Regions from separate parts of the Rhizobacter sp. P5_A1 genome, predicted to be linked through region 1. Evidence: predicted binding sites of a transcription regulator. Region 1 holds the regulator's gene; each other region holds the start of a gene.
What was found. The regulator LexA, encoded in region 1, represses DNA repair genes until DNA is damaged. The targets are predictions, from matches to a motif close to ACTGTATNNNNATACAGT.
Positions count from the first base shown of each region.

Region 2: a site for LexA is predicted at 2,167-2,184, ahead of recA (recombinase RecA). Genes of this name have one in related genera too.
Region 3: a site for LexA is predicted at 2,966-2,983, ahead of dinB (DNA polymerase IV). Genes of this name have one in related genera too.
Region 4: a site for LexA is predicted at 3,768-3,785, ahead of AC1DTW_RS22285 (LexA family protein). Genes of this name have one in related genera too.

Region 1 covers NZ_JBFUKR010000010.1:158,042-165,125, forward strand. The annotation lists gene AC1DTW_RS13680 (putative bifunctional diguanylate cyclase/phosphodiesterase) at 1-409, opposite strand, end outside; gene AC1DTW_RS13685 (hypothetical protein) at 598-993, shown strand; gene AC1DTW_RS13690 (asparaginase) at 990-1,937, opposite strand; gene lexA (transcriptional repressor LexA) at 2,044-2,736, shown strand; gene AC1DTW_RS13700 (helix-hairpin-helix domain-containing protein) at 2,748-3,050, shown strand; gene AC1DTW_RS13705 (DUF1993 domain-containing protein) at 3,051-3,563, opposite strand; gene AC1DTW_RS13710 (D-2-hydroxyacid dehydrogenase family protein) at 3,697-4,704, shown strand; gene AC1DTW_RS13715 (MFS transporter) at 4,701-5,867, shown strand; gene AC1DTW_RS13720 (chromate transporter) at 5,867-6,445, shown strand; gene AC1DTW_RS13725 (chromate transporter) at 6,442-6,987, shown strand; gene AC1DTW_RS13730 (hypothetical protein) at 6,990-7,084, opposite strand, start outside.
Region 2 covers NZ_JBFUKR010000030.1:2,215-9,298, reverse strand. The annotation lists gene AC1DTW_RS23660 (sensor histidine kinase) at 1-1,275, opposite strand, end outside; gene AC1DTW_RS23655 (response regulator) at 1,416-2,087, opposite strand; gene recA (recombinase RecA) at 2,221-3,312, shown strand; gene AC1DTW_RS23645 (RecX family transcriptional regulator) at 3,351-3,902, shown strand; gene AC1DTW_RS23640 (DUF2889 domain-containing protein) at 4,066-4,677, shown strand; gene sucC (ADP-forming succinate--CoA ligase subunit beta) at 4,696-5,868, shown strand; gene sucD (succinate--CoA ligase subunit alpha) at 5,898-6,791, shown strand; gene AC1DTW_RS23625 (TerC family protein) at 6,838-7,084, shown strand, end outside.
Region 3 covers NZ_JBFUKR010000016.1:69,814-76,897, forward strand. The annotation lists gene AC1DTW_RS17845 (MFS transporter) at 1-478, opposite strand, end outside; gene AC1DTW_RS17850 (alpha-hydroxy acid oxidase) at 485-1,636, opposite strand; gene dinB (DNA polymerase IV) at 1,729-2,946, opposite strand; gene AC1DTW_RS17860 (SUMF1/EgtB/PvdO family nonheme iron enzyme) at 3,068-4,252, shown strand; gene AC1DTW_RS17865 ((2Fe-2S)-binding protein) at 4,409-4,897, shown strand; gene AC1DTW_RS17870 (xanthine dehydrogenase family protein molybdopterin-binding subunit) at 4,908-7,084, shown strand, end outside.
Region 4 covers NZ_JBFUKR010000025.1:55,403-62,486, reverse strand. The annotation lists gene AC1DTW_RS22300 (hypothetical protein) at 1-408, shown strand, start outside; gene AC1DTW_RS22295 (hypothetical protein) at 990-1,547, shown strand; gene AC1DTW_RS22290 (Y-family DNA polymerase) at 1,736-3,073, opposite strand; gene AC1DTW_RS22285 (LexA family protein) at 3,085-3,528, opposite strand; gene AC1DTW_RS22280 (Bug family tripartite tricarboxylate transporter substrate binding protein) at 3,890-4,855, opposite strand; gene bioB (biotin synthase BioB) at 5,294-6,283, shown strand; gene panB (3-methyl-2-oxobutanoate hydroxymethyltransferase) at 6,280-7,084, shown strand, end outside.

The DNA of each region.
Region 1 (7,084 bases):
CCGCCCACGGGTTCACCGGCTGCAGCGAGACCAGCAGCAGGCCGAACGAAGCGCTCGTTCCCAGCGCGACCCCGGCGCTGATGCGCAGCCAGCCGCGCCAGCCGGCGAGCGTGACCGCGGCGGACGCATAGAGCCCGAAGGCCGTGCCCATGCTCACCAGCCAGGACGCGAGCAGCAAGGCGCCGTCGTGCGACAGGTCGAGCTCGCCGTGGCGCGCCAGCAGCGTCAGCAACAGCGCGGCCGACAGGCTGGTGCCCCACGATGCGGCGCCGCCGAGCAGCCAGCCCCACGGACTGGCATGACGATGCGCGCGCGTGCGCCGGACCATGTCCAGCGCCACGTGCGGCAAATAGAGACAGAGCAACAAGGCGGCCGCGAACAACGCGACGCGGACGGGCAAGGCCTCCATCAGGTTCCCTTTCGAGCAGGATCGCCGAACAGCGGCGACTCGGGCCCGGCACGGCGGCATCTCGTCCGCCGTGCCGGGGCACTCGGGGGATATCGGCCGCGAGGCGGCACAACTTGATGCCGGAAGTAGTGAAAGCCCTAGCCCGTGGGGCTCAAGTCTCGCCGCGGACGGCCGATAGGCCGAAGACCATGCAAGACTTCACAACCTCCTGGCTGGTGCTGGCGGCGCTCGGCGCGGCCGTGGCGACCGGGGTCTGCCGCTGGCGCTACGGCCGCCAGCGACGCCGGCTCGAGCACCGCCTCGGCAAGCTGCAGAGCGACCGCGATGCGCTGCAGGAGCAGGTCAAGCAGGCCCGTCAGCAGGTCGCGCAGCTGCAGAAGGATCTGTCGACCTGGCGCATGGCCTCGACGACGGCGGCCTCCGCGAAGGCTGCCAGCGCGCCGCCGGCCGCGGCGCGGCTGAGCGTCAAGCTAGCGCCGGAGATCGCGGCGGGGCTGGTGTTCGAAGCGCCCCAGACCACTGCGCACGGCTTCGCCGACACGCAGCCGTTCGATTCCGACGACGCCACGCCGCGTCGACCCTAAACCGCGCCCGTCACCAGGCGCAACAGCAACTCGACCCGCGCCTTCGCGGGCGTGAGGTCGTCGGCCGACGCGAGCGCGGTGTCGCCGGCGTCCAGCAGGCGACCGTTGCCGCAGCGGGTGCTGCGAAGCACCTGCACGCCGCCGTCGCGCTGGGCTTCGAGCAGCGCCGTCTCGAGTTCATGGTGCACGCTGCCGTTGCCGGTCGCGGCCACGACAAGACCCCGGACGCCTGCCGCGCACAGCGCCCGCACGACCGCGGCGTTCGCGCCGGCATGGCTGGTCACGATCGCGACGAAGGGCCACCGATCGGCATCGGGCAAGGCCTCGACGCCGATCGCGGCGCCGCTGTCCGGCCACGCGCGGAACAGGCGCAACCGGCCCTCCTCGACGATGCCGATCACGCCGGCGTCGCCGGCGCTGAACGCGTCAATCCGGTACGGATGCACCTTGCGCACGTCGCGCGCGCCGAACAGTTGTCCACCCAGCAACGCGACGACGCCGCGCGCGCCCGCGATGCGTGCGACGACGACCGCGTCGAGCAGGTTCTGCGGGCCGTCGGACTGCAGCGCGGTGGCCGGCCGCATCGCCGCCGTTAGCACGACCGGCTTGGCCGGCGCCAGCACGCGCTGCAGGAACCACGCGGTCTCTTCGAGCGTGTCGGTGCCGTGGGTGACGACGAGGCCGGCCACCTCGGGCCGGGCCAGGTGCAGCGCGCAGCGCAGCGCGAGCGCGCGCCAGGTCGCGTGGTCCATGTCCTTGCTGTCGAGTTGCGCGACCTGCTCGACCTCGAGTGCGACGCCGGCGAGCGCCGGCACGCCGCGAACGAGGTCGGCGACCGCGCGTTGCGCGGCCACATAGCCGACGTTGTCGGAGGGATCCGCCGAGGCGCCCGCGATCGTCCCGCCGGTGCCGAGCACGACGACCTTCGATACATGGTTTTGCATTTTTCTGGAAGCTGGATGAAAATACAGGTGCTGGATGAATTTCCAGTGAGGCGGGTGCGGTGCGAAGGCACAGCGCTACCCAAGCCGCCATCATCAAGGAAATCCCGTGTACGAACCGCCCAAGCTCACCGACCGGCAACAGCAGATTCTCGATCTGGTGCAAAGCGCGATCGAGCGCACCGGCGCCCCGCCCACGCGCGCCGAGATCGCCAGCGAGCTCGGCTTCAAGTCGGCGAACGCCGCCGAAGAGCACCTGCAGGCGCTCGCACGCAAGGGCGTGATCGAGCTGGTCGGCGGCACCTCGCGCGGCATCCGGCTGCGCTCCGAGACGCTGCGCCAGCTGAACCTGCAGCGCGGCAAGCAGTTCAGCCTGCCGCTGCCGAGCCTCGCGCAGCTGACCCTGCCGCTGATCGGCCGGGTCGCGGCCGGCAGCCCGATCCTGGCGCAGGAGCACATCGACCAGACCTACCTGATGGAGGCCAGCATGTTCCCGCGCCGGCCCGACTACCTGCTGAAAGTGCGCGGCATGAGCATGCGCGACGCCGGCATCATCGACGGCGACCTGCTCGCGGTGCAGCGCACCAAAGACGCGAAGAACGGGCAGATCGTCGTCGCGCGGCTCGGTGACGAGGTCACCGTGAAGCGCTTTCGGCGCACCCGCAACAGCATCGAGCTGATTCCCGAGAACCCCGACTTCCAGACCATCGTCGTGCCCACCAGCGGCGCCGACGCCGGCGAACTGCAGTTCGAACTCGAGGGCCTGGCCGTCGGCCTGATCCGCAACAACATGATGATGTGACGGCGACAACCATGGCCGCAATCAAGTCACCCAAGGCCGCCAACGCCGCCGAATGCACTGCCCTCGAGCAGCTGCCGAACATCGGCCCGTCGCTGGCCGCCGACCTGCGCCTGATCGGCATCGAGCGCCCTTCCGACCTGCGCGGCAAGGATGCGTTCGTGCTCTACCAGAAGCTCTGCGCCGCAACCGACCAGCGCCACGATCCCTGCGTGCTCGACACCTTCATGGCCGCGGTCGATTTCATGCGCGGCGCGCCGGCCGCGCCCTGGTGGCACTACACGCCGCAGCGCAAGGCGCTGTTCGGCCAGGTCTGATCAGGACCTGGGCGCGCCCAGGTAATCCATCTTGCCGAGATCGACGCCGTTGTGGCGCAGCAGCGCGTACGCGGTCGTCACGTGGAAAAAGAAGTTCGGCAGCGCGTAGTGCTTCAGGTAGGCCTCGCCCTTCATCGTGATCGGGCCGGTGCGGCGCGGGATCGTGATCTCCTTGTCTTCGCTGCCGTCGACCTTCGCGGCCGGCACCGAGTTGATGTACTCGATCGTCGCGCTCACGCGCTCGCGCAGGTCGGCCAGGCTCGCCTCGGCGTCGTCGAACTTCGGCGCGTCCACGCCGCCGAGCCGCGCGATCGCGAATTTTGCGGTGTCGCAGGCGATCTGGACCTGGGTCGTGAACGCCAGCATGTCGGGTGCGAGACGCGTGCCGAGGTAGACGCTCGGTTCGAACTTCTTCGCCTGCGCGTGCGCCTCGGCCTTGTCGAGCCAGACGCTCAGGTTCTTGAGCATCGTGATGAAGATCGGCGCGCTGGCCGAGTGCATGGTGATCGACATGGTTCTTGTCTCCGGGTCATTGGGTATGCGAGCCGGCATGCTACAGGCTCGCGCTTCGGCGTGCACAATGAAGGTCGAGCCTGCGGGCAATCGCCAGGCACCCGCCGGGCAACAGCGAGCGACCCCGATCCCCGTGAACATCATCATCCTCGACGACTACCAGGACGCCGTGCGCAAACTCAAGTGCGCCAGCGTGATGGAGGCACTGAACGCGAAGGTCTTCACCAACACCGTCAAGGGCATCGGCCAGCTGTCGGTGCGCCTGCGCGATGCCGATGTGCTGGTGCTGATCCGCGAGCGCACGCAGTTCCCGAAGCAGCTGCTCGAGAAGCTGCCGAAGCTCAAGCTGATCTCGCAGACCGGCAAGGCCGGCCCGCACATCGATGTCGAGACCTGCACGCGCATGGGCATCGCGGTCGCCGAGGGTGTCGGCTCGCCGGTCGCGCCGGCCGAGCTGACCTGGGCACTGATCATGGCCTCGATGCGGCGGCTGCCGCAGTACATCGGCAACCTGAAGCACGGTGCATGGCAGCAGTCGGGGTTGAAGGCAGCGTCGATGCCGGCGAACTTCGGCCTCGGCATGGTCCTGCGCGGCCGCACGCTGGGCATCTGGGGCTACGGCAAGATCGGCCAGATGGTCGCCGGCTACGGCAAGGCCTTCGGCATGCACATCACGGTCTGGGGCAGCGAGTCGGCGCGGGCACGGGCCGAGGCCGACGGCCACGCCGCGGCAGCGAGCTGCGAAGCGTTCTTCGAGACCTGCGACGTGATCACGCTGCACCTGCGGCTGCACGACAGCACGCGCGGCGTCGTCAAGCTCGACGCGCTGTCGCGCATGAAGCCGACCGCGCTGCTCGTCAACACCTCGCGTGCCGAGCTGATCGAGGAAGGCGCGCTGGTCTCGGCGCTGAACCGCGGCCGGCCGGGCATGGCCGCGGTCGACGTGTTCGAGAGCGAACCCATCCTGCAGGGCCACCCGCTGCTGCGGCTCGAGAACGCGGTCTGCACGCCGCACATCGGTTACGTCGAGCAGGACAGCTACGAGCTGTACTTCCAGGCCGCGTTCGAGAACGTCGTGAATTTCATCAACGGCACGCCGACGAACATCCTGAATCCCGAGGCCTTGCGAGTGCTCAGATGACCGAGGCAGCGCCGCTGCGCGGCGGCATCCGCTGGGCCCTGATGTTCGGCAATTTCGTGATCGGCTGCGGCGTGATGTCGGCGGCCGGCACGCTGAACGACATGGCGCGCTCGCTGAACGTCTCGGTCGCGCTGGCCGGCCAGCTGATCGCGATCGCCGCGGCGACGATGGCCTTCGGCGCGCCGCTGCTCGCCGGCTGGGTCGCGGGGTTCGACCGGCGGCGCCTGCTCGCGATCGCGCTGCTCTGGTACGGCGCCGGCCATGCGATCAGCGCGCTGATGCCGAGCTATGCGGCACTCTGGCCGGTGCGCGCGCTGACGATGCTCGCCGCCGCGGTGTTCACGCCGCAGGCCGCCGCCGCGATCGGCTTCATGGCCGCACCGCACGAGCGCGGCCGCGCGATCACCTTCATCTTTCTCGGCTGGTCGATCGCCTCGGTGCTGGGGCTGCCGATGTCGGCCTGGATCGGCGAGACGCATGGCTGGGGCGTCGCGTTCGACGTGGTCGCCGCGCTCGCGCTCGTCGCCGCGGTCTGGGTGTTCGCGGTGATGCCGGACGGCGTGCGCCCGGCCGCGCTCTCGCTGCGGGCCTGGAAGGATGTGCTGACGAACCCGGTGCTGATGGCGATGGTGCTCGTCACGGCCCTGTCGGGCGCCGGCCAGTTCACGCTGTTCTCGTACTTCGCGCCGTACTACCGGCACACGCTCGGCGCGAGCACCGAGCAGATCACGCTGCTGCTGATGTGGTTCGGCGTGTTCGGCCTGATCGGCAATGTCGTGCTGACGCGCGTGATCGACCGCGTCGGACCGAACGTCGCGGTCGCGGTCACCCTGTCGATGATCGCGCTGTCGATGCTGGTCTGGCCGCTGGTCTCCACGCTCGTCGGCATGGCCGTGATCCTGATCCCCTGGGCGCTCGGCTGCTTCGCGTCGAACTCGACCCAGCAGGCGCGCTTGAGCATCGCCGCGCCGGCGTTCGCGCCGGCGCTGATGGCGCTGAACACCTCGGCGATCTACCTCGGCCAGGCCGCCGGCGCCTCGAGCGGCGGCTGGCTGATCGCACACGGCGGCTACGCGCCGTTGAACTGGTTCGGTCTCGCGTGGCTGCTGGCCGCGATCGCGCTGAGCCTCTGGGCCGGCCGGCGCAAGGCGGTGTTCGCCTGATGGTCGCCGCTGACGAGGCACTTGCTGCGCCGGGCTCGCTGGGCGAGTTGTTCTTCGCCTTCAATCGTCTCGCGTTGCAGGGCTTCGGCGGCGTGCTGCCGGTGGCGCAGCGCGAGTTGGTCGAGCGCAACCGCTGGCTCACGAAAGACCAGTTCGTCGAGATGCTGGCGATCAGCCAGGTGCTGCCGGGCCCGAACGTCGTGAACCTCGCGCTGATGTTCGGCGACCGCGCGTTCGGACTGCGCGGCGCGCTCGCCGCGCTCGGCGGGATGCTGCTCGCGCCGATGTTCGTCGTGCTCGCGCTGACGGCGCTGTATGCGCGTTTCGTCGAGTACCCGATGGTCACCGGCGCGCTGCGTGGCATGGGCGCGGTCGCGGCCGGCCTGGTGCTGTCGACCGGCTTCAGGCTGCTCGGCACGCTGAAGCGCAACGTGATGGGCCTGCCGATCTGCCTCGGCTTCGGCGCACTGACGCTGATCGCGACGGCGTGGCTGCGCCTGCCGCTGGTCTGGGTCATCCTCGGCCTCGGTTCGCTGGCGATCGCGGTGGCCTGGCACCGGTTGCGGCTGCGCACATGAACCACGACGCCTCCGACCTGTTCGGCCTGTTCACGCACTTCCTGATCCTGAGCCTGCTCGCGGTCGGCGGCGCGATCACGACCGTGCCCGACATGCACCGCTACATCGTCGCCGAGCACCACTGGCTGACCGATGCGCAGTTCACCGCGTCGATCGCGATTGCGCAGGCGGCGCCGGGGCCGAACGTGCTGTTCGTCGCGGTGCTCGGCTGGAACGTCGCCGGCCCGCTCGGCACGCTCGCGACGATGACCGGCATCCTGCTGCCTTCGACCGCGCTCTCGCTGTGGGCAACGCGCTGGGGCGCGCAGCGGCGCGAGACCCGTTTCGTGCGTGCCTTCACCGCCGGCCTGACGCCGCTGACGCTCGGCCTGCTGCTCGCGACCGGATGGGTGCTCGCCGAGCCGTACCTGCGCGATCCGGCGCAGCGCTGGGGCGCCCTCGCGCTGATCGTCGTCAGCATCGCGGTGATGCTGCGCACGAAGCTGAGCCCGATGTGGCTGGTCGCGCTCGGCTGCATCGCCGGCGCGCTCGGCTGGGTCTAGGTCTAGACCAGCGCGCGCTCGACGACCTCGGGCAGCGCGTGCAACTCCTCGACCACCGAGGCCGGCACGTCAGACCAATCGCTCGCCACCGCCTCGC
Region 2 (7,084 bases), on a different contig from region 1:
CGAGCGGTAGAAGGGCTGGAACACGAGCTCGCGCTCGGCCAGCGCGATACCCGGCCCGGAATCCTCGACCTGCAGCACCACGACCTGGCCGAAAGGGTCGTCGATCACGCGCACCGTGACGGTCCCGCCGGCCGGCGTGTACTGCAGCGCGTTGTCGACCAGGTTGCGGATCAGCTCGCGCAGCAGCAACGCGTGGCCCAGCACCAGCGGGCCCTGCGGGTGGCGCGCCGCGGCCGCTTCACTGGGGCCTTCGTAGCCGAGGTCGATGCGCTTCTCGAGCGCCCGCGGGACGAAATCGCGCACCGTCTCGGTCGCGAGACGCGCCAGGTTCACGACCTGGCGCTGCGCGACCTGTTGCTGGTTCTCGGCGCGCGCCATCGCCAGCAGCTGGTTCACCATGTGCGCCGCGCTCTGGCTCGAGCGCGCGATCTGCTGCAGCGATTTCTTCAGCGCCTGCGGGTCGTGCTGGCCCGCATCGATCTGGCGCTGCGCGAGTTCGGCCTGGGTGCGCAGCCCCGCCAGCGGCGTCTTCAGCTGGTGCGCGGCATCGGCGAGAAAGTGCTTCTGCGCGCGCAGCGACTGGTCGAGGCGCGCCAGCAGGTCGTTGATCGCGCGCACCAGCGGCGAGACCTCCTCGGGCGCCTGGCGCTCGTCGATCGGGCTCAGGTCGCTGCTGTCGCGCCGGCGGATGCGCTGCTGCAGTTCGTTCAGTGGCGCGATGCCGCGCGCCAGCGCGAGCCACACCAGCAGCACCGCCAGCGGCAGGATCACGAACTGCGGCAGGATCACGCCCTTGATGATCTCGGTTGCCAGCCGCGAGCGCTTGCCCAGCGTCTCGGCGACTTGCACCAGCGGTGCGTCGCTCGTGCCGCTGGTCGTGCCGGGCACGCGCTGCACGCTCACCCACATGTACGCGACGCGCACCGTCTCGCCACCGAGCGTCTCGTCGCGAAAGCGCAATTCGCCGGGCGGCGCGCGGTCTTCGTCGCCGGGAACCGGCAGTGCACTGTCGCCGCTCAGGTACTCGCCGCGCAGGCCGAGCACCTGGTAGAAGATGTCGTCGGCCTCGTCGGTGCGCAGGATCTCCGCGGCCGCGGCCGGCAGCTTGAACACCGCCTGCGGGCGGCTCGCGTCGGCACGCACCGAGACCTCCTTCGCCAGCACGCGCACCATCTCGCCGAGCTCGCGATCGAAGGGCTTGTTCGCGATGCCCTGCGCGACCAGCCAGGTCAGCACCACGCTCATCGGCCACAGCAGCAGCAGCGGCGCGAGCATCCAGTCGAGGATCTCGCCGAACAACGAGCGCTGCTCGCGGGATGTCTGCCCCTCGGCCGACGGGTACGTCGGCCGATCCCCCGAGGGGATGCGGGCCGGCTTGGGAGCGGCCCGGCGCTCGGCCCGCCGCCAGGTCACCTTCACGCGGGAATCTTCTCCAGGCAGTAGCCGAGCCCGCGCACCGTCGCGATCCGCACCGGGCCCTGCTCTATCTTCTTGCGCAGCCGGTGGATGTAGACCTCGATCGCGTTGTTGCTGACCTCTTCGCCCCACTCGCACAGGCGTTCGACCAGCTGGTCCTTGCTGACGAGCCGGCCGGCGCGCTGCAGCAGCACCTCGAGCAGGCTCAGCTCGCGCGCCGACAGCTCGACCATCTGGTCGTTCAGGTAGGCGACGCGCCCGGTCGCGTCGAAGCTCAGCGGGCCGTGCTTGATGATCGTCGAGGCGGTGCCCAGGCCGCGCCGTGTCAGCGCCCGCACGCGCGCCTCGAGTTCCTGCAGCGAAAACGGCTTGGCCATGTAGTCGTCGGCCCCGAGGTCGAGCCCCTTGACGCGCTGCTCGACACTGTCGGCCGCGGTCAGGATCAGCACCGGAACGCTCGCCCCGCGTGCGCGCAGCTTGCGCAGCACCTCCAGGCCATGCAGCTTCGGCAGGCCGAGGTCGAGGATCACCAGATCGAACTCGTGCGACGCGAGCGCGGCATCCGCCTCGGTGCCGCTGCCGACCTGATCGACCGAGTAGCCGGCATTGCGCAGCGAGCGCAGCAGGCCATCGGCGAGCACTTGGTCGTCTTCCGCGATCAGGATTCGCATCGCAGTCTCCTGTTCTGGTGGCCGGTGCGTCGCCGGCGAGCTTCATTGTAGGGACGGGCTCGAAATAGCGTCCGGTACCACTGTACAAACATCCAGCTTTTGGGATAATGCCCCCAACTTCAGGAGAACCCCCTTGGACGCTACCGCAAAGGCACCCGCCGCCCCGACGACCCTCAACACCGAAAAGGCCAAGGCCCTGCAGGCTGCGCTGTCGCAGATCGAAAAGCAGTTCGGCAAGGGCACGATCATGCGCCTCGGCGAAGGCGAGGTGATCGAAGACATCGAGGTCGTCTCGACCGGCTCGCTCGGCCTCGACATGGCGCTCGGCGTCGGCGGCCTGCCGCGTGGCCGCGTCGTCGAGATCTACGGCCCTGAATCGAGCGGCAAGACCACGCTGACCCTGCAGGTCATCGCGCAGATGCAGCGCGTCGGCGGCACCTGCGCCTTCATCGACGCCGAGCACGCGCTCGACATCGGCTATGCGCAGAAGCTCGGCGTCAACCTGCAAGACCTGCTGATCAGCCAGCCCGACACCGGCGAGCAGGCGCTCGAGATCGTCGACGCGCTGGTGCGCTCCGGCTCGGTCGACCTGGTCGTCGTCGACTCGGTCGCCGCGCTGACGCCGAAGGCCGAGATCGAAGGCGAAATGGGCGATTCGCTGCCCGGCCTGCAGGCGCGCCTGATGAGCCAGGCGCTGCGCAAGCTGACCGGCAGCATCAAGCGCACGAACACGATGGTGATCTTCATCAACCAGATCCGCATGAAGATCGGCGTGATGTTCGGTTCGCCCGAAACCACCACCGGCGGCAACGCGCTGAAGTTCTACGCCTCGGTGCGGCTCGACATCCGCCGCATCGGCTCGATCAAGAAGGGCGAAGAGGTCATCGGCAACGAGACCAAGGTCAAGGTCGTCAAGAACAAGGTCTCGCCGCCGTTCAAGACCGCCGAGTTCGACATCCTCTACGGCCAGGGCATCAGCCGCGAAGGCGAGGTGATCGACATGGGCGTCGAGCAGAAGGTGCTCGAGAAGAGCGGCTCCTGGTACGCCTACAACGGCGAGAAGATCGGCCAGGGCAAGGACAACGCGCGCGAGTTCCTGCGCGAGAACCCCGAGCTCGCATTCGAGATCGAGAACAAGGTGCGCGCCGCGGCCGGCATCCGGCTGCTGGCCGGCGCTGGTCCGGCAGACGAGAAGCCGGCAAAGCTGAAGGTCGTCAAGGAGTAATTGACCCGGCGCGGCCGAACGCAACCGAGCGCATCGAGATGGCCAGGCCGGCGCCCTCGCTGAAGGCGCGCGCGCTGCGCTGGCTGGCGCAGCGCGAGCAGAGCCGGGTCGAGTTGCGGCGCAAACTGTTGCCCTACGCGCTGGCCGAAGACGCGGCCGTCGTCGCCGACGAGAACGCTGACATGGGTTCGGTGCGCACCGTGGTGCCGCCCGCCGAGCGCGTCGAGGCGGTGCTCGACTGGCTCGAAGCGCATCAGTACCTGTCGCAGGCGCGTTTCGTCGAGTCGCGCGTGCACGCACGGTCGGCGCGCTTCGGCAACCTGCGCATCCGCCAGGAGCTCAAGCAGCACCAGGTCGAATTGGCGCCCGAGGCGGCCAGCGCGCTGCGCGAGACCGAACTGCAGCGCGCCCGTGCGGTGCGCGAACGCAAGTTCGACGGCTGGCCGGCGAACGCCGCCGAGCGCGCCAGGCAGGCGCGCTTTCTCGCCGGCCGCGGTTTTTCGCCCGAGGTGATCGGGCGCGCGCTGCGCGCGCCGCCGGCGTCCGACGACGATGATGCCCGGCGGCCGCGCCGCTTGAGCGACACATGACGCTCGGCTGAAGCGCCGGCAGGCGCCGCCCTCAGGCGCCGAGCTCGGCGTGTCAGCGATGGTGCAGAGCAGCATGCTACATTCTGCGGTTGATTTGCAGGCCTGCCGGGCGTCGTCGCTCGTCGGACTCGATCTCGAATCCCGTCACTCCGCCCGCCCACCGATGGCCCTGCCGACCGCCGCCAGCGACCGCCAGCTCAAGCACCGCCGCAGCATCGCCGTGCAGATCTATGCGCGCGGCAATGGCCTTTGGGAGGTCGACGCGCACATCACCGATGTGCGCCCGCGCGAGACCCGCATGGCCACCGGCATGCTGCCCGCCGGCGAGCCGATCCACGACATGCTGCTGCGCCTCGTCGTCGACGAGCGCTTCAACATCCTCGAGGCCGGCGCGCAGACCTCGGCGATGCCGTACCCGGGCGAGTGCAACAGCTACGGCGACATCTACGGCCGCCTGGTCGGCCTGAACCTGATGAAGGGCTTTCGCCATGCCGTGCGCGAGCGGCTCGGCGGCGTGCAGGGCTGCACCCACATCACCGAACTGACCCAGGTGCTGCCGACCGCCGTCGTGCAGGCTTTTGCCGGCGAGGTGATCGACACGCGCGGCGACGGCGCCGACAGCCAGCAACCGTTCCAGATCGATCGTTGCCATGCGCTGCGCGCCGACGGCCGCGCGGTTCAGACCTACTACCCGCGCTGGTACCGCGCGCCCCCCTCCGATCCCATCGCAGACGAACCGCCGAAGAGCGCCGCCGCCGTCACCTCCGAAAACTGAAAGCCCGAGAGACCCACCATGAAGATCCACGAGTACCAAGGCAAGGAAATCCTGCGCCAGTTCGGCGTCCCGGTGCCGCGCGGCTACCCCGCGTTCAGCGTGCGCGAAGCCACCGAGGCCGCGCAGAAGCTCGGCGGCCCGGTGTGGGTCGTGAAGGCGCAGATCCATGCCGGCGGCCGCGGCAAGGGCGGCGGCGTGAAGCTCGCGCGCTCGATGGCGGATGTCGAAAACCTCTCGACCGAGATCCTCGGCATGCAGCTGAAGACGCACCAGACCGGGCCGGAGGGCCAGAAGGTGCGGCGCCTGCTGATCGAAGAGGGCGCGGACATCAAGAAGGAGTACTACGTCGCCGCCGTCACCGACCGCGCGACCCAGAAGGTCGCGCTGATGGCCAGCTCCGAAGGCGGCATGGACATCGAAGAGGTCGCGCATGCGACGCCCGAGAAGATCCTGAAGGTCTTCGTCGATCCGGCGACCGGTCTGACCGACGCGCAAGGCGCCGAGCTTGCGAACGGCATCGGTGTGCCGGCCGGCTCGACCGCGCAGGCGATCGACGTCTTCAAGAAGCTCTACCAGTGCTACATGGACACCGACTGCTCGCTGGCCGAGATCAACCCGCTGATCCTGGAAGGCAACGGCAACATCAAGGCGCTCGACGCGAAGTTCAACTTCGACGCGAACGCGCTGTTCCGCCACCCCGAGATCGTCGCGTACCGTGATCTGGACGAAGAGGACCCGGCCGAGATCGAGGCCAGCAAGTTCGACCTCGCCTACATCCAGCTCGACGGCAACATCGGCTGCCTCGTGAACGGCGCCGGCCTGGCGATGGCGACGATGGACACGATCAAGCTGTTCGGCGGCGAGCCGGCGAACTTTCTCGACGTGGGCGGCGGCGCGACCGCCGAGAAGGTCACCGAGGCCTTCAAGATCATGCTCGGCAACCCGAAGGTCAAGGCGATCCTCGTCAATATCTTCGGCGGCATCATGCGCTGCGACACGATCGCCGAAGGCGTGATCGCCGCGTGCAAGGCCGTCAACCTGAACGTGCCGCTGGTCGTGCGCATGAAAGGCACCAACGAGGACCTCGGCAAGAAGATGCTGAAGGAGTCCGGGCTGCCGATCATCACCGCCGAATCGATGGCCGAAGCCGCGAAGGCCGTGATGGCCGCGCTGGCCGCGCCGAAGGCCTGAGCGCCGCCCCGCACGCACAAGGAAATCACATGAGCATCCTGATCAACAAAGACACCAAGGTCATCACGCAGGGCATCACCGGCAAGACGGGCCAGTTCCACACCCGCATGTGCCGCGACTACGCGAACGGCAAGGCCGCCTTCGTCGCCGGCGTGAACCCGAAGAAGGCTGGCGAAGACTTCGAAGGCATCCCCATCTATGCCAACGTCAGCGAAGCCGCGAAGGCCACCGGCGCGACCGTCAGCGTGATCTACGTGCCGCCGGCCGGCGCCGCCGCGGCGATCTGGGAGGCGGTAGAGGCCGATCTCGATCTGGCGATCTGCATCACCGAGGGCATTCCCGTCAAGGACATGCTGCTGGTGCGCAACCGCATGAAGGAGAAGGTCGCGAAGGGCGGCAAGAACACCTTGCTGCTCGGGCCGAACTGCCCGGGCCTGATCACGCCGGACGAAATCAAGATCGGCATCATGCCGGGCCACATCCACAAGGCCGGTCGTGTCGGCGTCGTCTCGCGCTCTGGCACGCTGACGTACGAGGCAGTCGCGCAGCTGACCGAGCTCGGCATCGGCCAGAGCAGCGCCGTGGGCATCGGCGGCGATCCGATCAACGGCCTGAAGCACATCGACGTCATGAAGCTCTTCAACGACGATCCGAACACCGACGCGGTGATCATGATCGGCGAGATCGGCGGCCCGGACGAAGCCGATGCGGCGCGCTGGTGCCAGCAGCACATGAAGAAGCCGATCGTCGGCTTCATCGCCGGCGTGACCGCGCCGGCCGGCAAGCGCATGGGCCACGCCGGTGCGCTGATTTCGGGCGGTGCCGACACCGCCGACGCGAAGCTCGAGGTGATGGAAGCCTGCGGCTTCACCGTCACGCGCAATCCGTCCGAGATGGGTCGGCTCCTCAAGGGCCTGATCTGATCCTCGCGTTCCCCAGACCGACGAATTCGCGACAAGGCCATCGACGATGGATTTCACCAGCGGCACCTACTGGGCGGCACTCGGCTCGATCATCCTCGCCAACATCGTGCTGTCGGGCGACAACGCCGTCGTGATCGCGATGGCGGCGCGCTCGCTGCCGTCGCACCAGCAGAAGAAGGCGATCTTCTGGGGCAGCGCCGCGGCGATCGTGATGCGGATCATCCTGACGCTGATCGCGGTCGAGATGCTGAAGTGGCCGTACCTGAAAATCGTCGGTGCGCTGCTGCTGCTGT
Region 3 (7,084 bases), on a different contig from region 1:
GCAGCCCGGCGGCGAAGAAGCCGATGCTCCAGAAGCCGTGCGCCCGGTTCATGAAGCGCCGCCCGGCCTGGTGCTCGGCGCGATCGGCCTCGAGGTTGACGATGATCTCGATCGCGCCGATGCACAGGCCGGCCGGGAACAGCAGCGCGAACAAGGTCAACGGGTCGGCCGCAGTCGACGCGATCGCGTAGCAGGCCGGCAGCAGCGCCATCAGCCCGAGCAGTGCCTGCCGGTGGCCGAGGCGCGCCAGCAGGCGCCCGCCGAAGCTCAGCGACACCATCGTGCCGCAGGCGGCGCCGATCAGCGCGAGCCCGAACGGCCCTTCCGCGACGCCGAGCCCGCGCTGAATCTCCGGCAGCCGGGGGAAGATGCCGCCCATTCCGAACGCGTACAGGAAGAACGCGGCGTAGATGCGCCACGCGAGCGGCAGCGCCAGGCCGGACCGTCGAAGCACCGATTCGGGCAACAGGCGCTGCAAGATGGGTCAGGTCGGGTAGGTGCCCGGCAACAGCACCCCGCGGTCGACGGTGCGGATGTCGGTGTGGCCGCAGAAGGCCATCGTGATCTCGAGTTCCTTCGCGATGATCTCGAGCGCGCGCGTGACGCCGACCTCGCCCATCGCACCCAGGCCGTAGAGGAACGAGCGGCCGATCAGCGTGCCCCGGGCACCGAGCGCGACGGCCTTCAGCACGTCCTGCCCCGAGCGGATGCCGCCGTCCATCCAGACCTCGATCATCTTGCCGACCGCCTGCACAATCGCCGGCAAGGCCTCGATCGACGACGGCGCGCCGTCGAGCTGGCGCCCGCCGTGGTTGGAAACGATCATCGCGTCGGCGCCGCTCTCGACCGCGAGGTGCGCGTCTTCCGCGTCCATGATGCCCTTCAGGATCAGCTTGCCGCCCCAGCGCTTCTTGATCCATTCGACATCGTTCCAGCTCAGTGCCGGGTCGAACTGCTCGGCCGTCCAGGAGCTCAACGACGACAGGTCGCCGACGCCTTTGGCGTGGCCGACGATGTTGCCGAAGCTGCGCCGCTTCGTGCCCAGCATGCCCAGGCACCAGCGCGGCTTGGTCATCAGGTTGAGCAGGTTGGCGAGCGTCGGTTTCGGCGGCGCGCTCAGGCCGTTCTTCAGGTCCTTGTGGCGCTGGCCGAGGATCTGCAGGTCCAGCGTCAGCATCAGCGCGCTGACGTTCGCGGCCTTGGCGCGGTCGATCAGGCGTTCGATGAAATCGCGGTCCTTCATCACGTAGAGCTGGAACCAGAACGGCGCGCGCGTCGCCGCCGCGATGTCCTCGATCGAGCAGATGCTCATCGTCGAGAGCGTGAACGGGATGCCGAACTTCTGCGCCGCGAGCGCGCCGAGGATCTCGCCATCGGCATGCTGCATGCCGGTCAGACCCGTCGGCGCGATCGCGACCGGCATCGCGGTGTCGATGCCGACCATCTGCGTGCGCAGCGTGCGGTTCTCCATGTTGACCGCGACGCGCTGGCGCAGCTTGATCTTCTGGAAGTCGCTCTGGTTCGCGCGGTAGGTGCTCTCGGTGTACGAGCCCGAATCGGCATAGTCGTAGAACATGCGCGGCACGCGCTTCTCGGCGAGCACGCGCAGGTCTTCGATGTGGGTGATCACGGGCATGGGCGCTCCCTCGTTATTTTCGGACTGGACGATGCAACGCGCGCGTGCGGCGCGCCGGCTGCGCACTCTACGGCATGCGCGCGGCTGGCGGCTCAGGGCGGCGGCGGGGCGTCGAACAGCGGCAGGTTGTAGCTGGCGGCCGGCTCGCGCACGCTGGCCGGCAGCACCCCGCCGGTGTGCAGCGGCGCGACGAGCTCGGACAGTGTCGCGAGTGCGCCGGCGCGCACGCCGAGCAGGCGCAGCCGCCGTGTCAGGTCGACGCGTTTCAGGCATTCGCCGGCGGCGCGGCGGATCGTGCGCGCGTCCATCGTGTGCGCCGGCAGGCTCAGGTCGCGCGTGACGATCCTGAAATCGTCGAAGCGCAGCTTGATGCCGATCGTGCGGCTGGCGTAGCCCTTGCGGGTCAGGTCGCCGGCGAGCTGCACGCACAGCTCGGTGAAGATCTCGCCGAGCACGGCGCGGTCGCGCACCGCGTGCAGGTCGCGCTCGAAGGTGGTCTCGCGGCTGATCGACTTCGGTTCGCTGAAGGTGACGACCGGCCGCTCGTCGCGCCCGTGCGAGGCCGCGTGCAGCCACGCGCCGAAGCTCTTGCCGAAGTGCTCGATCAGGAACGAAGGCTCGGCCGCGGCGATGTCGCCGACGGTGTGCAGCCCGAGGCCGGCCAGCTTCTCGCTCGCCTTCGGGCCGATGCCGTTGACCTTCTTCGCGGCCAGCGGCCAGATGCGGGTCGCGATGTCTTGCGGGCCGAGCAGCGTCAGGCCGTTCGGCTTGTCGAGCTCGGAGGCGAGCTTGGACAGCAGCTTGTTCGGCGTCACGCCGATCGAGCAGGTCAGGCCGCCGGTGGCCTCGAACACCGCGTCTTTCAGGCGCTGCGCGATCGCGCGGCCGGCGTCGAGCTGCGCGCCGGGGGCGTCGCTCAGGTCGATGTAGATCTCGTCGACGCCACGGTCTTCGACGACCGGCGCGACGCTGCGCACCGCCGCCTTGAACAGGCGCGAGTACTTGCGGTATTCGTCGAAGTCGACCGGCAGCAGCACCGCATCGGGCGCGAGCTTGGCGGCCTTCATCACGCCCATCGCCGAGAACACGCCGAGCGCGCGCGCCTCGTAGGTGCTGGTCGTGATCACGCCGCGGCCGGTGTACTCGCGCAGCAGCGCGTACTCGCGTGTGCCGTCGGCCCGGGTGACCGGCTGATGCCGCCGCCCACCGCCGATCACGACCGCACGGCCGCGCAGATCGGGGTAGCGCAGCAGCTCGACCGACGCGTAGAACGCGTCCATGTCGAGATGGGCGATCAGTCGCTGCGGCATGCTTCGATTGTGCCGGGGTGCTGTGATTGTGTACAGTATTCGCGCCGGGCCGCCCGAAGGGGTCGCGTCGCCACGCTGCCACAATCGTCCGCAACCGGCGCGGTTGCCGCAGGAGTCGCCAGTGCAGGGCGTTGAAGTCGCGAACGTGGACACGGCGCAGATGCGCCACGCCGGCCGCGAGCTGCTGTCGCTGGCGCTGATCGACGCGCGCAACCACAGCCTGCGCTGGGCCGCGGCCTTCGAATCCGCTGCGCCGGGCGGCGCGGCGCCGCTGCTGTGGGAACTGGGCCGGCTCGGCTGGTTCCAGGAGTACTGGATCGCCCGCAACGTGCAGCGCCAGCGCGGCGAGCGCTGCGATGCGAGCCGGCCGAAGCTGGCGTCGATCCTGCCGCAGGCCGATGCGCTGTTCGAGGCCGCGAGCCCCATCCCGTTGCCCGATCTGCAGACGGTCCGCCAGTACCTCGTCGACACCCTCGAGACCACGCTCGAACTGCTCGACGCCGCGGCCGGGGACGACGACGCGCTGTACTTCTATCGCCTCGCGCTGCTGCGCGAGGATGCGTGCGTCGAGCGCTTCGCACAGCTGTCGCAGGCCCTGGCTTTCGACACCGCCCTGCTCGGCCCGTTGGCGACGCGGCCGGTGCGCCCGCCGCTGCTGTTTCCCGCGACGCGCTGCCCGCTCGGCAGCGCGCCGGGTGGCTTCGTGCCCGATCGCGAGAAGTGGGCGCACGAGGTCGCACTGCCCGAGTTCGAGATCGATGCGCAGCCGGTGAGCTGGGCGCAGTACGGCGAGTTCGTCGAGGACGGCGGCTATGACGACCGGCGCCACTGGAGCGACGCCGGCTGGGCCTGGGTGCAGGCCCAGGGGCGGCGCACGCCGCGCTTCGTCGACCAGATGCGCCATGGCGTGCTGCAGCAGCGCTTCGGCAAGCTCGTGCGCGTGCCGCTCGCGCAGCCGGTCGTGCATGCCAGCTGGTTCGAGGCCGACGCCTGGTGCCGCTGGGCCGGCCGGCGCCTGCCCGGCGAGGCCGAGTGGGAAGCCGCGGCGCTGCAGGGCGCGACACGCGGGCTGCGCTGGGGCGAGGTGCGCGAGTGGACGGCCGGCACGCTGCGGCCGTATCCGGGCTTCGTTGCCGCCGCACCCGGCCAGGATCCGGACGCCGGCGCGCCTGCTGCAGACACGCCGCGCGTGCTGCGTGGCGCGTCGTTCGCGACCCGTGGCCGGCTGCGCAGCGCGACCGCGCGCGACGCCGCGGCGCCCGGCAGCGACGACGGCTTCTTCGGCTTTCGCAGCTGCGCCATCTGAGCGTGTCGGGGCTTCGCGGCGCGGGCCCCGTTCTCTGCCGCCCAGGCTCCTAGGGAAACCCCGCGCTGTGCGTGGAGCCGCCATGCTCGAACAATGCCCCAAGCGTCGATCGAGCGCGACCCACCGGCCTACCCGCCCTTTCACAGGAGACTCACCGTGAGCGTTCCCATTTCATTGACCGTCAACGGCCAAGCCGTCAGCGTCAGCGTCGACCCGCGAACGCTGCTGGTGCAGCTGCTGCGCGAGAACCTGCAACTCACCGGGACGCACGTCGGCTGCGACACCGCGCAATGCGGGGCCTGCACCGTGCACCTGAACGGCCGTGCCGTGAAGTCGTGTTCGATGCTGGCCGCGCAGGCGCAGGGCGCGCAGATCACGACGATCGAGGGCCTGGCCCAAAACGGAACAATGCACCCGATGCAGGAGGCGTTCCGCGAGTGCCACGGTCTGCAATGCGGCTTCTGCACGCCGGGCATGGTGATGTCGGCGGTGCAGCTGCTGGCCGACAACCCGAAGGCGACCGAAGCGGAGATCCGCGAGGGTCTGGACGGCAACATCTGTCGCTGCACCGGTTACCAGAACATCGTCAAGGCGATCCAGTTCTGCCAGTCCGGCGCCAAGGTCGCGTCGTCCACCGCGGCCTGAGGAGCACACCATGACCGACATGTCCGTTCCTCCTCTCAGCCCGATCGGCCAGCCGCTGCGCCGCCGCGAAGACGCGCGCTTCCTGACCGGCGCCGGCCAGTACACCGACGACGTCGTGATGCACGGCCAGACCTTCGCCGCGTTCCTGCGCTCGCCGCACGCGCACGCGCGCATCCGGTCGATCGACCTCGATGCCGCGAAGGCCGCGCCCGGCGTCATCCGCATCTTCACCGGCGCCGACCTCGCCGATGCCAAGGTCGGTGGCCTGCCGTGCGGCTGGCTGATCCACAGCAAGGACGGCTCGCCGATGAAGGAGCCGCCGCACCCGGTGCTGGCGCAGGGCAAGGTGCGCCATGTCGGCGACCAGATCGCGTTGGTCGTCGCCGAGACGCTGCTGCAGGCCAAGGACGCGGCCGAGCTGATCGTCGTCGACTACGACGAGCTGCCCGCGGTGATCGACATCACGCAGGCCGAGGGCCATGCGGGCACGGTGCACGACGAGGTCGCGAACAACGTCTGCTACGACTGGGGCCACGGCAACAAGGATGCGGTCGACGCCGCGTTCAAGACTGCCGCGCAGGTCAGCACGCTCGACATCGTCAACAACCGGCTGATCCCGAACGCGATGGAGCCGCGCGCGGTCAACGCGAGCTACACCAAGCACGACGAGAGCTACACGCTGTACGTCGCGAACCAGAACCCGCACGTCGAGCGGCTGCTGATGTGCGCGTTCGTGCTCGGCCTGCCCGAATCGAAGGTGCGCGTGATCGCGCCGGATGTCGGCGGCGGTTTCGGCTCGAAGATCTTCCTGTACCCGGAAGACGTCGCGCTGGTCTGGGCCAGCAAGCATGTCGGCCGGCCGATCAAGTGGACGGCCGATCGCAGCGAGGCCTTCCTGACCGACGCGCACGGCCGCGACCACGTCACGAAGGTCGAGCTCGCGATGGACGCGAAGGGCATGTTCCTCGCGCTGCGCGTGAAGACGATCGCGAACATGGGCGCGTACCTGTCGACCTTCGCGTCGAGCGTGCCGACGATCCTGTACGCGACCCTGCTCGCCGGCCAGTACAAGACGCCGGCGATCTACGCCGAAGTGAAGGCGGTGTTCACGAACACCGCGCCGGTCGATGCGTATCGCGGCGCGGGGCGGCCCGAGGCGACCTACGTCGTCGAGCGCATCGTCGAGCAGGCCGCGCGCGACCTGAAGATGGACCCGGCCGCGATCCGGCGCCAGAACTTCATCACCGAGTTCCCGTACGCGACGCCGGTCGGGCTGACCTACGACATCGGCGACTACGCCGCACACCTCGACAAGGCGATGGCGATGGCCGAGGTGGCCGGCTACCCGGCGCGCAAGGCGGCCTCGAAGGCGAAGGGCAAGCTGCGCGGCCTCGGCTACAGCTGCTACATCGAGGCCTGCGGCCTCGCACCGAGCAACATCGCCGGTGCGCTCGGCGCCCGCGCCGGGCTGTTCGAGGCCGGCGAGGTGCGCGTGCACCCGACCGGCACCGTGACCGTCTTCACCGGCTCGCACAGCCATGGCCAGGGCCACGAGACGACATTCGCGCAGGTCGTCGCGGCCAAGCTGGGCATCCCGGTCGAGAACGTCGAGATCGTCCACGGCGACACCGGCCGCGTGCCGTTCGGCATGGGCACCTACGGCAGCCGCTCGCTCAGCGTCGGCGGCACCGCGATCGTCAAGGCGGTCGACAAGATCATCGCGAAGGGCAAGAAGATCGCCGCGCACCTGCTCGAAGCCGCCGACACCGACATCGAGTTCGAGAACGGCGTGTTCAAGGTCGCCGGCACCGACAAGTCGGTGCCGTTCGGCAGCGTCTCGCTGACCGCCTACGTGCCGCACAACTACCCGCTCGACAAGCTCGAGCCGGGCCTGAACGAGAACGCGTTCTACGACCCGACCAACTTCACCTACCCGTCGGGCACCTACATCTGCGAGGTCGAGGTCGATCCCGAAACCGGCAAGGTGCAGATCGAGCAGTTCGTCGCGGTCGACGATTTCGGCAACATCGTCAATCCGATGATCGTCGAGGGACAGGTGCAGGGCGGTGTCGCGCAGGGCCTGGGCCAGGCGATGATGGAAGGCTGCGCGTACGACCCGCAATCGGGCCAGCTGCTGACCGGCTCGTACATGGACTACGCGATGCCACGCGCCGTCGACGTTCCCAA
Region 4 (7,084 bases), on a different contig from region 1:
CTACTTCAGCTGCACCTTGACGCTGTCGTCAAGCACCGTGATGTCGCCGATTTCGTAGGTCTTGCGACCAAAGCTCAGCTCCTCGGACGTGAAGGTGCGAAGAACCTGACCCTGCAGAAGTTCCTGCGCGACCAGGCCGCCGATCTGTTGCAGCCGCTCGGCGTCGTCGCTACTGACACCCTGAAGTTCCAGGCGCTCGGCTTTGGGCTGCTCCGATCACCAGTCCGCTGCTGCGCGCGGGCCAGGTCCGTGGCACCGCAGAGCTCAGCTGTGCGCTGCGCTATGACGCCGCAATGCGCGCGCTGCGCATGGGACTCGACCAATCCCTGTTCGACGGGATCCAGCACCTCAAAGACGACTATCGGAATAGTCTGTGTCGCACGGGCTGCCGCGACCATTGCCTCCTGATCACCGAGGCAGAGGATGACATCCACACGTTTTCGCACGAGCTCCTCTGCAAGCCGAGGGAGACGATCCGACTTCGTTTCAGCAAAGGCACGCTCGACAACAACGTTCTGTCCCACGATCCACCCGCGCCGTGCCATCCGCTCCCAGAACTTCGGTTCCCAGATAAGCGTGTCCTTGGAGGCTTCCGCGGAGGCTTCCGAAAGAATGCCCATCCGTTTCGGGGCACCGGCGCCCAATGCGAGAGGCAAGCCCGAATTGATGACCGCTTCCGGCTGCGCTGCTTCGACGCGCGACCGCGTCCCATCACGACCCACTCCCGACATTCGCCTCTCAGGATTGCTCGCTGCGCGGCCGCCACTCGCGCAAGGCGCAAGCCGTCACGATCGCGTTTGGGGTCGGCGCAGCAGCAGTGCGCCAGGTCGTGCGCGAAGCTGAAAGCTCCAGAAGCCGAGCGTCAACTTAGGGGGGTGCGCGGATTCGGCAATCGAAACGTCACCTCTCCGTCGACCTGGCGGGTATGTTCCCGCTGTGTCGCTCGGGTGGGGCGGCACTGAGTCTTTCAACGACACAGGGAGATCGCCATGAGTGCTCGCAACGGGGTTCGGCTTGCTGTCTTGTCCCTTGTCGCCGCAACGCTCGCCGTCCCGGCGCGCGCCAGCGACGACGACGGGCAGAGCGAGTCCCAGGTCAAGCGTGGATACCAGGTCGTGCCGTCGGGGGTGTTCCTGAGCCTCGAGGGCAAAAACCGAGCGCTTGTCGGGATCGGCAGCTACATCGTCAACACCTCGGGCTGCAATGACTGCCACACGCATCCGTCTTATCTGGCAAATGGGGATCCGTTCAAGGGCTTCCCGGAGATGGTGAACTTCCAGCAGTACCTGACCGGAGGCAGGCAATTTGGCCCCTTCACGTCGGCCAACTTGACGCCTGACGCGAGCGGGAAGCCTGCCGGCCTGACATTGGCTCAGTTCATTTCGACCCTGAGGACCGGGCACAACCCGAACGATCCGCCTGGAGAGATCCTGCAGGTCATGCCCTGGCCCGTGATCGGCAAGAAGACCGACCAGGACCTGACAGCGATCTACGAATACCTGAGGGCACTCCCCTCGTTGCCGAACAATCCGGCGCCAGGTCCCTGATCTGCCGTACTGCACCGCACTGACACGTTCGCGCTGATGCTTGCGGCTCTCGACGCAATGGGGTTCGTCGCTCGGCCGCATGCGGCGCGCCGGCCGCGCACGGCCTCGAAGCGGAAGCTCGAGCGACTTCGCCGCGAGGGGCTGATCGACCTGGCGCATTGATGGCCCGCGCCGCGGGCGGTCGTCCGTCACGCCTTCACCACGGGCATCTCGTCCCACCGGGTCGTGAAGCGAGGTGACCTGCGCTCCTGCCGCGTGGCCCAGCTGCGAACGTCGGTGTCATGGCTGGCAAGCGTCGCACTCCCGACCCGCACCGAGTCACGGCCGTACCGGCGGTTCAGCACGTCCATCGCATCCATCAGTGCCGAGCGGTCCTTCGTCGGGGGCGCGAGCGCCTCGTCGCTCGAGAACAGGTCGAGCTCGCCCTGGTGCTGGGATGCCGGCTGCAGATTCACGAGGATGACGCCCGCCTTCGCGTAGCTGAAACCCGGGCGGAACTCCAGACGCGCCGCCCGGACCGCCGTCTCGACGAGCAACCGAGTGTCGGCCGTCGGCCGGATCAGCGGCACCGTGACGTTCACGCCGTGCTGACGGTCGTTCGGACGGAACGGGCTCGTCGTGAAGAATACGCCGACGGCGCCGGCGGCGCTGTCCTGGTGCCGGAGCTTCTCCGCGGCGCGCGATGCGAATTCGCTGACCGCCTCGACAATGCCGGCCGGGTTCGTGATGGCCTGGCCGAATGAACGCGAGACGAGGATCTGCTGCCTGGCGGTTGGTGCATCGGCGACGTCGGACATCTCCAGGCACGAGGTACCGCGCAACTCGAGCAGCGTCTTTTCGAGCACGACGCTGAACCGCTTGCGGATGACCGCGGCATCCGATCGCACGAAGTCGAGTACGGTCGTCACGCCTTGCTCGCGAAGCTTCGCGCCGATGCGCCTCCCGACGCCCCAGATGCTGCCCACGTCGGTGGCACCGAAGACGGCGTTGAGTCCGGTCGGACTCAGCATCCCGAAGTCGCAGACCTGCGCGAGGCCGGTCGGGTACGAACCCGGCTTGCGGTCGGCCGTCTTGCCCACGTGGTTGGCGAGCTTGGCCAGGGTCTTGGTCGAGCCGAATCCGACGGAGGCGGGCAGCCCGACCTCGCGCAGAACCGCGGCCCGCAGCGTCTTGCCGATGGCGACCAGATCGCCGCGCACGCCATCGAAGTCGAGAAAGCATTCGTCGATCGAGTAGACCTGCTGGCGGGGCGCGAAGCGGCCGGCCACCGCCATCATGCGGGCGCTCATGTCGCTGTAGAGCTCGAAGTTCGCCGAGACCGCGACGAGCCCCGCGGTGCGCACCAGGTGCTTCACCTGGAACCAGGGTTGGGCCATCTCGACGCCGAGTGCCTTGGCTTCGTTCGACCGCGCGATGCAGGCACCGTCGTTCGACGAGAGCACGACGACCGGCAGGCCCACGAGGCGAGGCGCGAACACGCGTTCGCAGCTCACGTACATGTTGTTCGCGTCGACCAACGCCAGCATGCGCCGCCCCGTCAGCCGAGAAGCGACCTGATGACCGTCGTCACGACGCCCCAGATCTCGAGTGGCGCGCCATCATCGGGGACGATGTCCGGATGGCCGGGGCTGACGGCCTCGAGCTTGATGCGACCGTGTTGCGTGTGAAGGCGGCGGCAGGTCAGTTCGCCTTCGACGACGGCGATCACGATGTGACCATGCTCGGGCTTGAGGGCACGGTCGACCAACATGACATCGCCGGCCGAGATGCCGGCGTCGGCCATCGCCTCGCCGGCCGCGCGCATCACGAAGGTCGATTGGGGATGGCGAATGAGCGCGTCGTTCAGGTCGATGCGTCGGACCGTCACGTCCTCGCCGGGGGAGCCGAAGCCGGCCGAAGCCATGCTCTTGCGCGGCGCGCGCTCCCTGATGCGGTCGGAGCCGACCGCGGCGCCGTCGGGAAGTCTGTCGCGACTGATCATCGACGCATCACAGGTTTCGTCGCAGGTACCGGTGCTCGCGAACGCTGGCAAACGACTGGCTCGAGGAAGCGACGGTCCTCAACGATCCGGGCGCGAGCCAGCTTGCGCAGGGTCTCGGACCCTGACGAACGTTGCCGGGGCTCAGAGCCAGCCCCACACACGTTGTGCCCACAAGGGAAGGCGCGGCGCGGGACGCGGGCGATAGTTCTGGCGGTATTGGATCGACATGGCGGCTCGATACTGTGTATTCGTACAGTATGGGCTCGACCAAGGGACGACGTCAAGGATGGCGCCAAGCACCTGACCGCAGCAGGGCAGACCAGCCCGCGCGTTGGACCGCCGGCACTGGCGCCGCGTGAAGCTACGCCTTGAGTTTGAGCATGTGCACGACGACCCGGGCCATGGTCTGCTCGTTCTCGATAAAACTGCGGAAGTCGGCACCGGCCCTGTAGGTGGCCTGCCAGTCGTTGCGTCGCACCAGCTCGGCCCATTCCGGCGATTTGGCAACGCGCTCCACCAAGGTGGTCAACGCCGCAGTCTGAGTGGCGGTGAGGCCCGCGGGCGCGAACACGCCACGCCAGTTGGCCAGCTCGGTATCGACCCCGCCTTCGCGCAGCGACGGCAGCCCGAACCGGCCGCGCCTGGAACTGATCGCGAGGGCGCGGACCGTGCCGCTCTCTATCGCGCCGCGGAACTCGCTGTAGCCCGAGATGCCCAGCTGGGCCTTGCCTTCGAGGAGGGCGCGCACCGCATCGCTGCCGCTGCTCGTCGCAAGGTAGCTGAAATTGTCGGGCAGGCCGCGGGTGGCGCGCAGCATCATCCCCAGCAGCATGTGGTCGACCCCACCGGCCGAGCCGCCGACCACCGTGGCCTTGAACTCCGGCGAGGCGAGCCGGGCCGCCAGGTCCTTGATCGACTTGAGCGGCGACGCTGCAGGCACTGCGACGACCATGTAGTCGCTGGTCAGCTCGGCCACCGCCGCGACGCGCGTCAGGTCGGTGGCGGGGCGCTGCAACGCGATTCCGCCCAGCATGACCATTCCGCCCACCAGCAGCGTGTTCGGCGCGTTCGAATAGCGATCGACGAACTGGGTCAGCCCGATCGTGCCGGCCTTGCCGCCGATGTTCTCGTACTGGATGCGTTCGACGAGCTTGGTCGTCTGCAACGCCGTTCCCAGCGCCCGGCCGGTCTGGTCCCAGCCACCGCCGGGGTTGGCAGGGATCACGATCCGCAGTTCAGGCAGCGGCTCGAGCTTTTGCGCTGCCGCCGAGGCGGCCCAGAGGCCGGCGGCGGCGGTGGCGGCTTTGAGGATTTGTCGACGGTGCACGGTGTCTCCATTGGTGTCTCTTCGGGCGAGAGGCGGTCCACCGCTCGACCCGGCGCAAGCGTAGCGCGCGCGGCTGCGCTGGTGCGATGCGCTGGCCGGCGCGCTCGGGCAAAGCGTGCGTTCATGCCGCTGGTTCGGCACTGAAGAGACCCAACTCGCGCGTCGTAGGCGCCAGGGCCAACGCGGGCCTTCGAATTCGGTCCGCGAGCTCACGCCCCCGGCCAATTCCGGACATTCAGCGCGGTTGCTGCTCTGCAGCATAATCCCGCCACTTCTCTTCTGGACGACCCGATTCGACGCCACCAAGCGCCTCTCCGTGTCGCGACTGAAGGCCCGACATCCGTCACCCGGCAGTCGGCGCCTCAGTGGACAGCGAAGCGCTGGCGACCCGAGCGGGCAGTGCCTGCGCGCTCCTCTACCTCTTGCGTGCGAGCCAGCATGACCACGATCGCCACGATTCCCCTGTCCGCCGTGCGAGCCACGGCCTCGCGCCAGCCGAGCGGCGTCGAAACCCGCTGGCGTCTCGACCACATCGAAGCCCTCTTCGATCTGCCGTTCATGGACCTGCTGTTCCGCGCGCAGCAGGTGCACCGCGAGCACTTCGATGCCAGCGAAGTGCAACTCTCCACGCTGCTGTCGATCAAGACCGGCGGCTGCCCGGAGGACTGCGGCTACTGCCCGCAGTCGGCGCACTTCGAGACCGGCGTCGAGGCCGGCAAGCTGATGCCGCTGCAGGAGGTGGTCGATGCGGCGCAGGCCGCGACGCGCTTCTGCATGGGTGCTGCCTGGCGCAGCCCGAAGCCGCGCGACATCGAACGCGTCAGCGAGATGGTGCGCGAGGTCAAGGCACTCGGGCTCGAGACCTGCATGACGCTGGGCATGCTCGACGCCGCGCAGGCGCAGGCCCTCGATGACGCCGGCCTGGACTACTACAACCACAACCTCGACAGCGCGCCCGAGTTCTACGGATCGATCATCAGCACGCGCACCTATCAGGACCGGCTCGACACGCTGGCCCACGTGCGTCGGGCCGGCATCAAGGTGTGCAGCGGCGGCATCGTCGGCATGGGCGAGAGCAGGGCACAGCGCGCCGGTCTGATCGCGCAGTTGGCCAACCTCGATCCATATCCCGAGTCGGTCCCGATCAACAACCTCGTGCAGGTCGAGGGCACGCCGCTGGCGGGCACCGCGCCGCTCGACCCGTTCGAGTTCGTGCGCACGATCGCCGTGGCGCGCATCACGATGCCGAAGACGATGGTGCGGCTCTCCGCAGGGCGCGAGCAGATGGACGATGCGCTGCAGGCGCTGTGCTTCGCCGCCGGCGCGAATTCGATCTTCTACGGCGACCGCCTGCTGACCACGTCGAACCCGCAGGCCGCGCGCGACCGGGCGCTGTTCGATCGGCTCGGGCTGCGGGCGATGTCATGAGCGAGGCGCGCAAGCCGATGACACTGCATCGCCTGCGCGCGATGCACGCGGCCGGCGAGAAGATCGCGATGCTGACCTGCTACGACGCCAGCTTCGCGCGCCTGCTCGACGCCGCGGGCGTCGACGTGCTGCTGGTCGGCGATTCGCTCGGCATGGTCCTGCAGGGCCACGACAGCACGGTGCCGGTGTCGCTCGACGAGATGGCGTATCACACGCAGTGCGTCGCGCGAGGCAACACCCATGCGTGGATCGTCTCCGACCTGCCGTTCGGCAGCTATCACGCATCCGCTGAACAAGCGCTGCGCAGCGCGGCGCGGCTGATGCAAAGCGGCGCGCACATGGTCAAGCTCGAGGGCGGTGGCTGGACCACCGAGACGGTGCGCTTCCTGGTGGAGCGCGGCGTCCCGGTGTGCGCGCACCTGGGGCTCACGCCGCAATCGGTGCATGCACTCGGCGGCTACCGCGTGCAGGGGCGCGACGAGCAGGACGCGCAAACCTTGCGGCGCCACGCGCGCGACCTCGCCGAGGCCGGGGCCGCGATGCTGGTGCTCGAGCTGATGCCGAGCGCGCTCGCCGGCGAACTGACGGCCGCGCTGCGCATCCCCGTGATCGGAATCGGCGCCGGCGCGGCCTGCAGCGGCCAGGTGCTGGTGCTGAACGACATGCTTGGCATCACGCACGGCAAGCTGCCGCGTTTCGTGCGCAACTTCATGCGCGACCACGACGCCGCGGATTCCGGCGTCGAGTCGGCAATCCGTCGCTACGTCGCTGCGGTCAAGAACGGCAGCTTTCCGGTCGAGT